2 regions of the Shewanella sp. 10B genome follow, and region 1 is predicted to be linked to the other one. Evidence: riboswitches for the same ligand, from Rfam matches in the RefSeq annotation. Region 1 holds a riboswitch; the other holds the start of a gene.

What was found. A riboswitch is a leader RNA that binds a small molecule or an ion and turns the genes downstream of it on or off. The one in region 1 is predicted to bind cobalamin.
Region 2: another riboswitch for cobalamin. It lies ahead of M0415_RS12895 (ABC transporter ATP-binding protein); the one in region 1 lies ahead of M0415_RS13840 (TonB-dependent receptor).

The regions. Positions count from the first base shown of each region.
Region 1 covers NZ_JAMDJO010000003.1:359,711-365,503, reverse strand. The annotation lists gene M0415_RS13855 (hypothetical protein) at 1-403, shown strand, start outside; gene M0415_RS13850 (RCC1 domain-containing protein) at 407-1,843, shown strand; gene M0415_RS13845 (hypothetical protein) at 2,090-2,758, shown strand; cobalamin riboswitch at 2,884-3,113, shown strand; gene M0415_RS13840 (TonB-dependent receptor) at 3,223-5,184, shown strand; gene M0415_RS13835 (HDOD domain-containing protein) at 5,466-5,793, shown strand, end outside.
Region 2 covers NZ_JAMDJO010000003.1:112,454-118,246, forward strand. The annotation lists gene cobT (nicotinate-nucleotide--dimethylbenzimidazole phosphoribosyltransferase) at 1-684, opposite strand, end outside; gene M0415_RS12890 (FecCD family ABC transporter permease) at 847-1,995, opposite strand; gene M0415_RS12895 (ABC transporter ATP-binding protein) at 1,992-2,972, opposite strand; cobalamin riboswitch at 3,106-3,272, opposite strand; gene M0415_RS12900 (histidine phosphatase family protein) at 3,445-4,167, opposite strand; gene metH (methionine synthase) at 4,377-5,793, shown strand, end outside.

The DNA of each region.
Region 1 (5,793 bases):
GTGTGAGGCCAAAGCGCTCAAATTCGGCTTGGCGGATGAAAAGCAATGCCACGTCGATTTTACTGTGCACCTCGATTATTTACTCTACTTAGTAACATTAGTGCTCGACAATACCACACTGAACCGCCAAGTGGGGCAGGCTATCGGCCCAGTTCAACGGTTGATCTTAACAGCCTTAAAACAGGCAATGCCATTTGACGCGCTCAGCCAAGACTGTGCGCAGACACTGGATAAACAAATTCAAGTGCTCTTAACCCGTTTAAATACGACTCAGGGTTTTGAATACGAACTCAAGCCGCTACTCGAGTCGATATCAGGCAAATTAGCACAACCCAATCAGCAACCCGCGTTTTCAGTAACCAAAGTATCAGCAACCAAAATTTCAGCAAATACAGGGAAATAAGTAATGCAGTCTTATCCTATATCACGCCCCTTGGCATTGGTGGCCGCCTTAGTGGCGTTACAATTAACCGCCTGTAGCCAACCTAAGCCCGTCGCCGTAGTCGAAAATGAAAAGGAATCCTTGCTGCAATTTGATAACGGCAAGCTTATCCAGTTTAAGGAAGAGGCAAATCCGAATTATCGCCATATTCCCTGCGATTTACCCGCAGTTGAGACTGTGGTGACCAACAGCACGGCCTTCGCTGCATTAACCAAGTCTGGTGAGGTGATCACTTGGGGCGATAGTTTTGCCGGTGGCGATAGCCGTGAGGTGACAGAACAACTTAAGCAAGTGAAGCAAATTGTCCCAGTTAAAGATGGGTTTGCCGCACTGCGCCAAGATGGCACTGTGGTGTATTGGGGTAATGCGGGCAAGTTGAGTCTGGACAAGGTATTGCAAGCGCGCATGACCAATATCACTAAGCTATTCGCCAACCGAGAGGCAGTAGCCGCCCTCGACGCCAATGGTAAGGTGCATACTTGGGGCTACGGGCCTTACGGCGGCAATAGTTTGCAGGTGCAGGATGAGTTAGTCGATGTGGTCGATATCTTTGCTAAAGGGCGCAGTTTTATTGCCCTGAAAAAAGACGCCAGCGCCGTAGTTTGGGGGGAGGTTGAAAGTTCGACCAATATGAAAAAGTTGCAGTCGCAGCTCACGGATATCAAACATATCGAATATTTTCAAAATACCTATGCCGCCTTAAAAAAAGATGGCTCAGTGGTGAGTTGGGGCTGGCGCAGTGATGCTTATCCTATCCGCAGCGCGCTTAAGGATGTAGCGAGTCTCACGGCAAACAGTTGCGCATTTGCGGTGTTAAGTCCAACGGGTGACGCGCATTTCTGGGGTGATGGGACTAACTGTGGCGTCGATTGGATCAAGAAAACCGATATCACAGGCGTGAAGGAGATTATCAGCGTTGGCCCGGGATTCTTGCTACTGCGTGACAACGCCACGCCGCAAATTCTCGCCGACGATACGGATTACGCCTATCTGTTTGGCTTTCATCAGGCTCAGGAGATCCTCGACAAATATTGGCAGCAGGGCAGCAAAATTACGCTAGGCAAGTCCTCCTTTGCCTTTACGCGTCCCGACGGCAAAGTGGTCCCCGTCGGTTATCGGGCAAACCTTAAAAATGTCGAGCAACTGATTGAACGCATTCCGCGCCTCACTTGGTTAGCGCAGGCAAATGATGGTTTTGTGGGGATCAGTGAAAAAGGAGAATGGGTCTCTTGGTCGATGAATCTCGGGATGTTTGATAAATCGCCGATACAACCTGCCGACTCCTTGGTGGTTAAGCCGCTGGAATCTAATCCCGCCGCCCAATGTGAGACCCCGGAGCAACGGCAGGCGATTTTGAGTCAGGCAAGGCCGCAGCGGAAAATCAATTGGTCTTTTGACTAACTCATTGTTGGGCATGTAGGGCATACCTCAGCTGGTGAAGGTTCATTCACCAGCTTTTTTAATCCCTCACAGCCCCTATCTTTGGCGGCTATTTGCCATTTTACAGTTGTTATGACTGTATAAGTATCATTTTGTTTCGCTTTTTAACTGTTATCTTATTTACATCTTCGCTAGAATGCTGGATGTTTTCTATGCAATTTCATATGTCGTATTAACCCATAACAATGCGATACAAGGATGATAATAATGAAATGTATACCCCATATGCAGATGAGGTTATGGCAGGGCGCGAGCGTATTGATGCTGTGCAGCCTAATCGGTTCTGAATCCGTCGAGGCGAAATTGGATATGCCTCGCCATGAGAGCAGTGCTTCCCATTCCCATGTGCTCCCCGTCTTTAGCCAGCAATTAGGATTTAACCTGCCAGAGGGGTGGCGCAAAGCCTATCATGAAGAACGTGCTGGCATGTTTATGGCGGAGTTTGTGCCGGAGCAGGAGGCGCTCAATCAATGGAGTGCGCTGTTTTGTGTGCAAGGCTTTAAGGATATGGCCGAAAGCGTCAGCCCCGAGCAGTTTTTAGATGCGATGGCCGAGACTTACCAAGCCTCCTGTGACGGTGAAGTGGTTTATCAAAAGTTGGGGGATACCCAAGTGGACGGTCACGACGGATTTCAAGCCATTCTTGGTTGTACCACTATGCCGAATGTCCATGGCGCGACTCAATTTAATCCAACGGCCTTTACCTCTCATCCCCAGGGCGAAATTGGTTATTACACTGTAGTGAGTGGCGACAAGGATTTGTATTTGCTGCATAAATCGATGCGTGGTGAGGTGTTTTCTGCCGATAAACCTCCTCTGCAAGCGGCCAACAGTGCCGACTTTATCTCTGCCTTAGCGCCCTTTTCCTTAAAGTAGTTGTCAGTCGATAGACGGATGATCGTGGACTTTCATCCGTATAGACGTCTATAATGCGCGCGCTCAGGCTTGATATGCCACGAGCCTTGTTGGGCGTTAACTGGTTTTCGCCCTATGAACCTCATTTTTAGTCAACCTTCTGTGGTGCTTGCGACGTATTCGTCGCGAGATAATCGGGAAGCCAGTGAAATTCTGGCACTGCCCCCGCAACGGTAAAAGGTGAGAGACGACCGCATTCGCTAGGTAGCTCAAGATGAGCCAGAGAATCGAGTGTGCAAAGGTCAGTTTCGCGTTTATCTCTCGTTGAGAAAAACATAGCCTAAGTCCGGAGACCGGCCCTAAAGGTGTTTTTGAGATTTCGGTGGGCAGATCTCAAAATGCGATAGTGACTGTCAGTATTTGTTACTGAATCAACGGTATCGTGGCGCCAATGCCCCGTTTTCCTTGCAGGAGTTAAAGGTAAAATGGGAACACATCCAACTAAAATCGCGCTGCTGATCGGCAGCCTTTGCAGCTTTTCTGTTATCGCCCCCGCCGTGGCGGCCGATGATGCCAGCGTCGCCAAAGTCGATGAGCATATTGTCGTCATTGGCCGTTCAGACAAGACCCCCTTAAATATTGCCGCCAATGTGAATGTGATTGATGCCGCTGCGATTGAGCAGAGTGGCGCAACCAGCTTGACCGAAGTCTTACGTGGTCAAAGCGGTATTCAGCTATCCGACAATAACATTGGTACTAGTTTCGCGATGCGTGGCTTTAGCGCGAGCTCTGCGGTTAACAACACCTTGATTTTGCTCGATGGTCGCCGCTTAAATAATATCGATATCGCCGCGCCTAGCCTGAATGCGATTCCACTCAATTTAATTGAGCGGGTTGAAATTTTATCTGGCAGTGCGGGCGTGCTCTATGGCGACCAAGCGGTAGGCGGGGTGATCAACATTGTAACTAAATCGCCTGAGAATACGGGCGGCAGCGTGCAATTATCCGGCGGCAGCTTTAATACCTACGAAGGTCGCGGCGATGTATCGGGCGCCATCAATAAAGATTGGCATTATTTCCTGACTGGTAGCTACAACCAAGGCGATAACTATCGTAAGCATAATGCCAATGAAACGGGTTCTATCCTTGGCCGTATTCAATATAAAACCGCCACAGATTCTTTCTTCGTTGAAACCAGCTATTACGATGATGACCGCGAGAATCCTGGTTCGTTGACGGTAGAACAGTTCAAAGAAAACCCACGTCAGTCTTCTAATAGCAGCGAATATGTTCATGAGATGACCACGGCGGCGCGCAGCGGTTATCAGCATCAGCTTAACCAAAACTGGGCCTTGGCGGCGGATCTGGATTACAGCGATACCTTAGTGAGCTCATTAAACTGGGGAGCGGGTAGCCATAATACTCGCTCGCTGCTGATGTTTAGTCCTAAAGCGCTCGCAACCTACAGCACTCGTCAAGGTGAGCTAAACCTAGTCACGGGTTTGGATATCAGCCGCGGTAAGGCCGAGTTTGACTCTATGGCGCGCAGCAACGTGCAGGAAATGCAGAGTGCTTACCTGCAAGCCACAGTGCCATTAAGCCACACCTTAAGCTATGTGGTGGGCGGACGTTATGCGCGAGTGACCGACGATCTGGTCGATGGCAATGTGTATCCAAACGGCATCGATTTAGATGAAGATGCGACCGCATTCGAGTTCGGTTTAAATTACCGTCCGAGCGCCGAGCACAGATTCTATCTACGTGGCGATGAAAACTTCCGCTTCGCTAAGGTCGATGAGCAAGCTTACACCCCGAAAGATGTGTATGGCTTAAAGCCGCAGACGGGCCGCTCCTACGAGGCGGGTTGGGATTGGACTGTCGCTAGCCAAAGCCTACGCGTCAGCCTATATCGCCTCGATTTAGAAGATGAAATCGTCTTCGATCCAAGTGCTGAAAAACCTGTTGGTGGCAGCTTCCAAGGCGCCAACGTCAATGCCGATGCTTCACGCCGCTATGGCGCGAGTGCCGATTGGGATTGGCAGGTCACTCAAGCCCTCACATTAGGCTTGGAATATAACTATATTGATGCCGAATTTACCGATGGGGTGAATGATGGCAAGCAATTGTCTTGGGTGGCTGAGCATACGGGACGCGGTTATGTCAGCATGGATTTTGCCGAGCATTTCCAAGTGTTTGCCGAGGCGATTTACACGGGTGATCGTTTTATCGAAGGCGATAATGCTAACGAAGGCGATAAATTATCTAGCTATGTTTTAGGTAATCTGGCTCTGAACTATACCCGTGACGCTTGGTTAGCGAGCCTGCGTATCGATAACCTGTTTGATAAAGAGTATGTTAGCTCGGGTTACTACGGTGGCATTTGGGGTGATAGCTATTACGCTGGTCGCGGACGTGATATTCGCTTGACTGTGGGTTACCGCTTCTAAGCTTGAGAGTAATCGTTAATCTATATAAGGCCAGACACTGTCTGGCCTTATTATTTCTGTTGTTTGGCTATACGCAGAGAAAAATCCATTTTCTCGGTGTATTCTTTATAAGTTCGCCCTATATTCAGATAGCCTAAGTCGTTGCTTGTGCTGTAGATCACTGCATCTAAAGCATAGTCACAATTATTCTACGACTTAGGGCTGAAATTCTTTGTAGTTTGGGTATGATGTGAGCGGTATTCGAATCATCTTATAGCAAATTAACAGGTGTAAAATGTCTTATGACAGATCTTGAGCAACAGGTTTTTACTCAAGTGAGAGCCATCATAGCGAATGAAGAGCAAGTGATCGGTCGCCGTGGGATCTTAATCCCACTCAAAAAAGCGATCCTTGCCGAAGGCGACATTCGTAATGTGATCGATATTATTTCGAGCGATCCCGCATTAGCTGCCCATATGTTGATGCGCAGTAATTCGGCGCAGGCTTCAGGCGTCGTAAATCCTAAATCTCGTTCCTTAAAAGACGCCCTGATCCGTTTAGGCCAGGTCAATATTTATCGTTATGCCTTTACCTTCTATTTGAAAGAGCGCCTCGATGAATTACCCCAAC
Region 2 (5,793 bases), 250 kb from region 1:
CATCGCACTCTGGTGTAACAACAGCGCGAGTTCGATAAGCATCTGTTTACGCTCTAGGGTCTCGCTATTGATCCCCGTACCACGGCCAACACAGTCGGCTACATCGAGTTGCATAATGGCCGCCATAATCGCCGCCGCTGACGAAGTATTGCCTATGCCCATCTCACCAAAGGCGACCAAGTTACAGCCCGCCTGATGGTGACGCTCGATTAACGCCTGCGCCATGGCAAAGCCCTTATCCACGCAAGCTAACGTCATGGCTGGCTCTAGGTGAATCGCTGCCGTTCCCGCGCCAAGGCGTTGGTCGATAATGCCTTCGGCATCTTCAACTGGGGTTAAAATACCGCAATCAATCACTTCGAGATTGAAGCCTAACTGACGACAAAACACATTGATGGCCGCGCCGCCATGGGCAAAGTTTTGCACCATCTGCCGCGTGACTTCGCTCGGGGCAATCGACACCCCTTCGGCAGCAATCCCATGATCTCCGGCAAACACCAACATGGTAGGGTTAACTATCTGTAATTGCTGCGGCCCTTGAATGCGGGCAATTTGCAACGCTAAGGACTCTAACTGCCCCAGAGCGCCGGGCGGCTTAGTCTTAAGATCGATCTTTTGCTGGATGAGTTGATCCTGCGCTTTACTCACAGGCTCGATTTGAAATAACGGGACAGATTGAGGCATTCACACTCCAGTGGCAATGTCGAATCCAATGATAGATCCGCTGCTAATAACTCATTTGCGAGTACGTTCGCTAACACATTCTAGAACAACAACTACGAAGCATCCTGCTGCAATTTGCCATACGCACTTAGTACTAAATTTCGGCAATCCATAAGACCCATGCTAATTCGATAGCTTGCGCCGACGCAAAATCAGCAAAAAGAAGAAGCTACCAATCGCAGCGGTAATAATCCCCACGGGTAATTCCTGATTGCCAAGCAAACATCGGGCGAGTACATCAATCCACACCATAAACAGCCCGCCCACCAGCGCCGTCAGTAAGATGGGCTGACGACCGGGGAATAACAAACGAACTGTGTGCGGGATCATCAAGCCGACAAAGCCAATGCCGCCACAGGTCGCCACTAAAATCGCGGTGATAAACGAACAGAGCAGCAACATATTGAGGCGCAGCTTAGGCACATTCACCCCTAAGGTGTGGGCCGTTTCATCCCCGGCTTGCAGGGCCATGATTTGGCGTTTCCAACCTAGGATAATAAAAAAGCTTAGTAGCACCACTAAAGACGGCAGCACCAGCAGCGACCAACTGGCCTTAGCAAAACTGCCAAGGCTCCAAAATAACACCGATGCGGTAGCCTGCGGGCTGGCAAAGTACAGTAATAAACTGGTTAAGGCGCTAAACATAAAGGAAGTGGCCACCCCAGAGAGCAACATGCGTTCTACTTGGCTCTTAAGGCCTAACCCAGCTAACGCCAGCACGATTAGCACCGACAGACTGGCACCAATAAAGGCGCCGAAGGGTAAGCTAAACCATAACAAGCCAGCAAAAGTCCCTGTACCGCTAAAAATCCCCGAATTGGCGATCGTGCCCGCATTGCCAAACAGGCCAGAACCAGTGAACAGCGTCAGCATGACCACGGCGCCGAAGGAGGCGCCAGAGCTAATGCCGAATAGATAAGGATCGGCAAGGGGGTTACGGGTCACGGTTTGCAGCACGCTGCCCGCCAAGGACAGCCCCGCCCCCGCCACAAAGGCGAGTATAATCCGTGGCAGTCGCAGCTCCATCACAATCCGCTCTGTCATGCTGCTGGTACTCACGGCCTCATCGGCCATAAACAAGTGACTGAGTTTATTGATAAACACCTGCAACACATCTAAAAAGCTAATATTGGCCGCACCAAAACTCGCGGCGGCGATGGGGGTAAGCAGGGCAAAACCCGCCAAGCCTAAGATGAGCCATTGCTGGCGCGTGAGCGGCGTAAAAATATGGCTAAAAAAATTCATGGTCACCAGTTTAAGTGTGTCTATCATGGCGTGTTCTCGACGCTCTCATTTTGCAATGCAGCTCTTTGTAAGACCTCGCTTGGCGCGCCGGGGTTATGACAGGCGCAAGCCTCTGATGCTCTAGCTTGAGCCGAAGCTGCGTGGGAGTCACTCGCCGCGTCCACTGCATCGATCTTGGGCTTTTGATAACCATAAAAGTAATTAATCAAGGGGTTACCATGCTGGGGATGGGGCGTCACTTGGGCACATACCCCAAAGACTTCGGCGATACGTTCCTCGGTTAGAACCTGAGCTGGCGTGCCCATGGCACTCACCTGCCCCTTATCGAGCAGCAGTAAGTGGTCGCACAGGGCGCTGGCTAAATTCAAGTCGTGAATCGAGGCGATTACGCTGATCCCAAGGCTACGCACTAGCTCTAAGATTTGAATTTGATAGCGGATATCGAGGTGGTTTGTCGGCTCATCTAAAATCAACAATTGCGGCTGCTGCACTATGGCGCGGGCGATCAGGGCGCGTTGCTTCTCACCGCCCGATAAACGATCGTATTGTTGATGCACTTTATGACTGAGGCCTACCTTTTCCAGCGCCTTAGCAATTTTTTCACCGTCGCCGCTGGAGTTGGTATCAAACATCCCCTTATGCGGCGTGAGTCCCATGGCAACCAATTGCTCTGTGGTCATGTCGAAGTATTGCGGCGTATCCTGCTGCACCACCGCCACTTTACAGGCAAACGCCTTGGGCGACAGCTCGCTAATATCCTGCGAAAACAAACTGATATGACCTTTAGCAGGGCGAATAAAGCGGTATAAACAGCGCAGCAAACTGGATTTACCCGCGCCGTTGGGGCCAATCAGCCCGAGCATTTCCCCCTGCGGCAGGGCAAAGCTTATCTCCGAGAGAATGGTTTTTCCCTCAATCGCCCAGCTCAATTGGCTGACCTTAAGTGCCATATTGGCGGAAGTCGCAGCGGGCGCTATGGGCGCAAGGCTCGATGTGGAATGCATCACTAACGATTGCTCCCACATGGATATTGATTGGTGTTATCTGTGCCTGCTGCCACTTGGGCCAACAAGGCGAAACTCATTAATGTCATCTTCTGCTCCCTCGAGTTACCCGCTCGAGAACTAAGGCTGCACGCAGCGAAAACAGAAATAGGCAGGTATCCTGACTCGTAGGGGAAGACACAATGTTCTTCGACTACTCACAGTTGCGGGTACAGTTCGGGCTACTGACGGGCAGCTCCCCGATTCCCTATTATGTTTGGGTTATCCGGCGCGCTTCAACACTGTTGCCTTTAAGCAATAGCACTCAATCGCACAAAATTCCCAACACCTATTTCTGCGACCTTTGGGCTTAACGTACAGGGTTCGTTATCTGGCTCAAATGTCAGGGAAAAGCATTATCCTATATCTTGCCCATTAGGCAATGCTGTTTAAATCAGAAAATTTTCATCATCCGATGACTGATGCTTTTAAGCTACTCACAGTGGCCCGATGGCCAGTCTAAACGCCAGTATCTTTTACCTTGCTCATCCTCGAGCACATTAATAGTCACCACCGCCGCCACGGGTAAGGCGAGCTGACTGTAAAAACCTAAGGTTTTCACCGCCCCCAGCGCTTTTGACATCAAGTGGCGAATAACCCCGCCGTGGGTCACTACCCAGATATTGGCTGCAGGTGCACTGGCATTAAACTCCCCATGGGCCTGTTCATCATCCATCGCCAGCAGGGCAAACTCTTTATCAAGGATTTGTGCTATCGCGCCATCGATGCGGGCCTCGAAACTTGCCATGGCTTCACCATTGGGCGGCGTCACCTCCCAGGGATTCTGCCAATAGGCCGCCATCCGCTCGCCGTCGTGTTGATATAAGTCATCGAGCAGACAGCCATCCCAATCGCCAAAGGCTATTTCCTGTAACTCCTCCAGCAGGTTGACCTTGAGCGGCAAAGGCGCGGGCGCATCTAAACTCACGCCCACGGACGCACTCGAATGCAGCTCAGCCGCAAAGACCTTAGCAAACTCGGCGCAGCGCCTTGAGGTCGAGCTATAAATGCCATGGCACACAGTCGCCTGCGCCGCCACCGCCGCCGACATCTGCCGCCAACCCTTGTCGCTCAGTGGCACATCGACTCGACCCCGCAAAATCGCCCCGCCCTCGCATTCTCCATGGCGTAACAGTAATAACCTGAGCTGCTTCATCTAATCTTTCCTTTTAGCGTTTTTATCTGCCTTATCTCGCCTATGCTATACCAACTTTAGCCTTGCCCTGACAATCCGATGTCGCGTATTATGGACGTCTATACGTATAAATGTCCAAAACATAACGAACGACATTCAATAATAAAATGCAATTTGTCACCCGATTGCGTACTTTGGACTCAACTTAGCTGTAGTAAAGGTAATCATTTATGGCGATATTTCTCCATCGAGCCAGCCAAACACTGGCAGACATTCGCAAGCAGTTGTCAAAGCGCATTCTGATTTTAGACGGCGCCATGGGCACTATGATCCAAGGCTACAAGCTTGAGGAAGAGGATTACCGTGGCGAGCGCTTCAAGGATTGGCATACCGACGTTAAGGGCAATAACGATCTTTTAGTACTCACGCAGCCACACATCATCAAACAAATTCACATCGACTACCTAAAAGCTGGTGCCGATATTATTGAAACCAACACCTTCAACGCCACTACTATCGCCATGGCCGACTACGATATGCAGTCGCTGTCCGCCGAGATTAACCGCGAAGGTGCGCGCCTCGCCCGTGAGGCCTGTGATGAAATCGAGCAGGCCACGGGTAAGCCACGTTATGTCGCCGGTGTGTTAGGGCCCACTAACCGTACCTGCTCTATCAGCCCCGATGTTAACGATCCTGGTTTTCGCAATATCCACTTTGATGAGTTAGTGACCGCTTACTGCGAATCGACCCGCGCCTTAATTGAGGGCGGCGCCGATATCATTATGGTCGAGACCATCTTCGATACCTTAAATGCTAAGGCCGCCTTATTTGCCATCGAAACCGTGTTCGATGAACTCTTTGGGCCAAATTCACCCGCGCGTTTGCCGGTTATGATCTCAGGCACTATTACCGATGCCTCGGGCCGAACCCTGACCGGACAAACCACCGAAGCCTTTTATAACTCCCTTCGCCATATCAAGCCCTTATCCATCGGCCTTAACTGCGCCCTCGGCCCTAAGGAGCTGCGCCCCTACGTCGAAGAACTGTCGCGCATCGCCGAGTGTTATGTCTCGGCGCACCCTAACGCGGGTCTGCCAAACGAGTTTGGCGGTTACGATGAAACCCCAGAAGATATGGCGAGCGTTATCCAAGAATGGGCCCGTGAAGGCATGCTCAACATTATCGGCGGCTGCTGTGGTAGCACGCCCGAGCATATTAAGGTTATTCGCGAAGCCGTAGAACCGTTTGCGCCACGGGTACTGCCCGAGATCCCCGTCGCCTGCCGTCTCTCTGGTTTGGAACCGCTCACTATCGACGCCCAAACCCTGTTTGTGAACGTGGGTGAACGTACCAACGTCACTGGCTCGGCCAAGTTTTTAAAACTGATCAAAGAAGGTAAGTTCGAGCAGGCGCTTGATGTTGCCCGTGAACAGGTAGAAAGCGGCGCGCAGATCATCGACATCAACATGGACGAAGGCATGCTCGATGGCGTCGAGGTAATGCATAAGTTCTTAAATCTTATCGCCTCTGAGCCGGATATCAGCCGTGTGCCGATTATGATCGACTCCTCAAAGTGGGAGGTGATTGAAGCGGGCCTCAAATGTATTCAAGGCAAGGGAATCGTCAACTCTATCTCCTTGAAGGAAG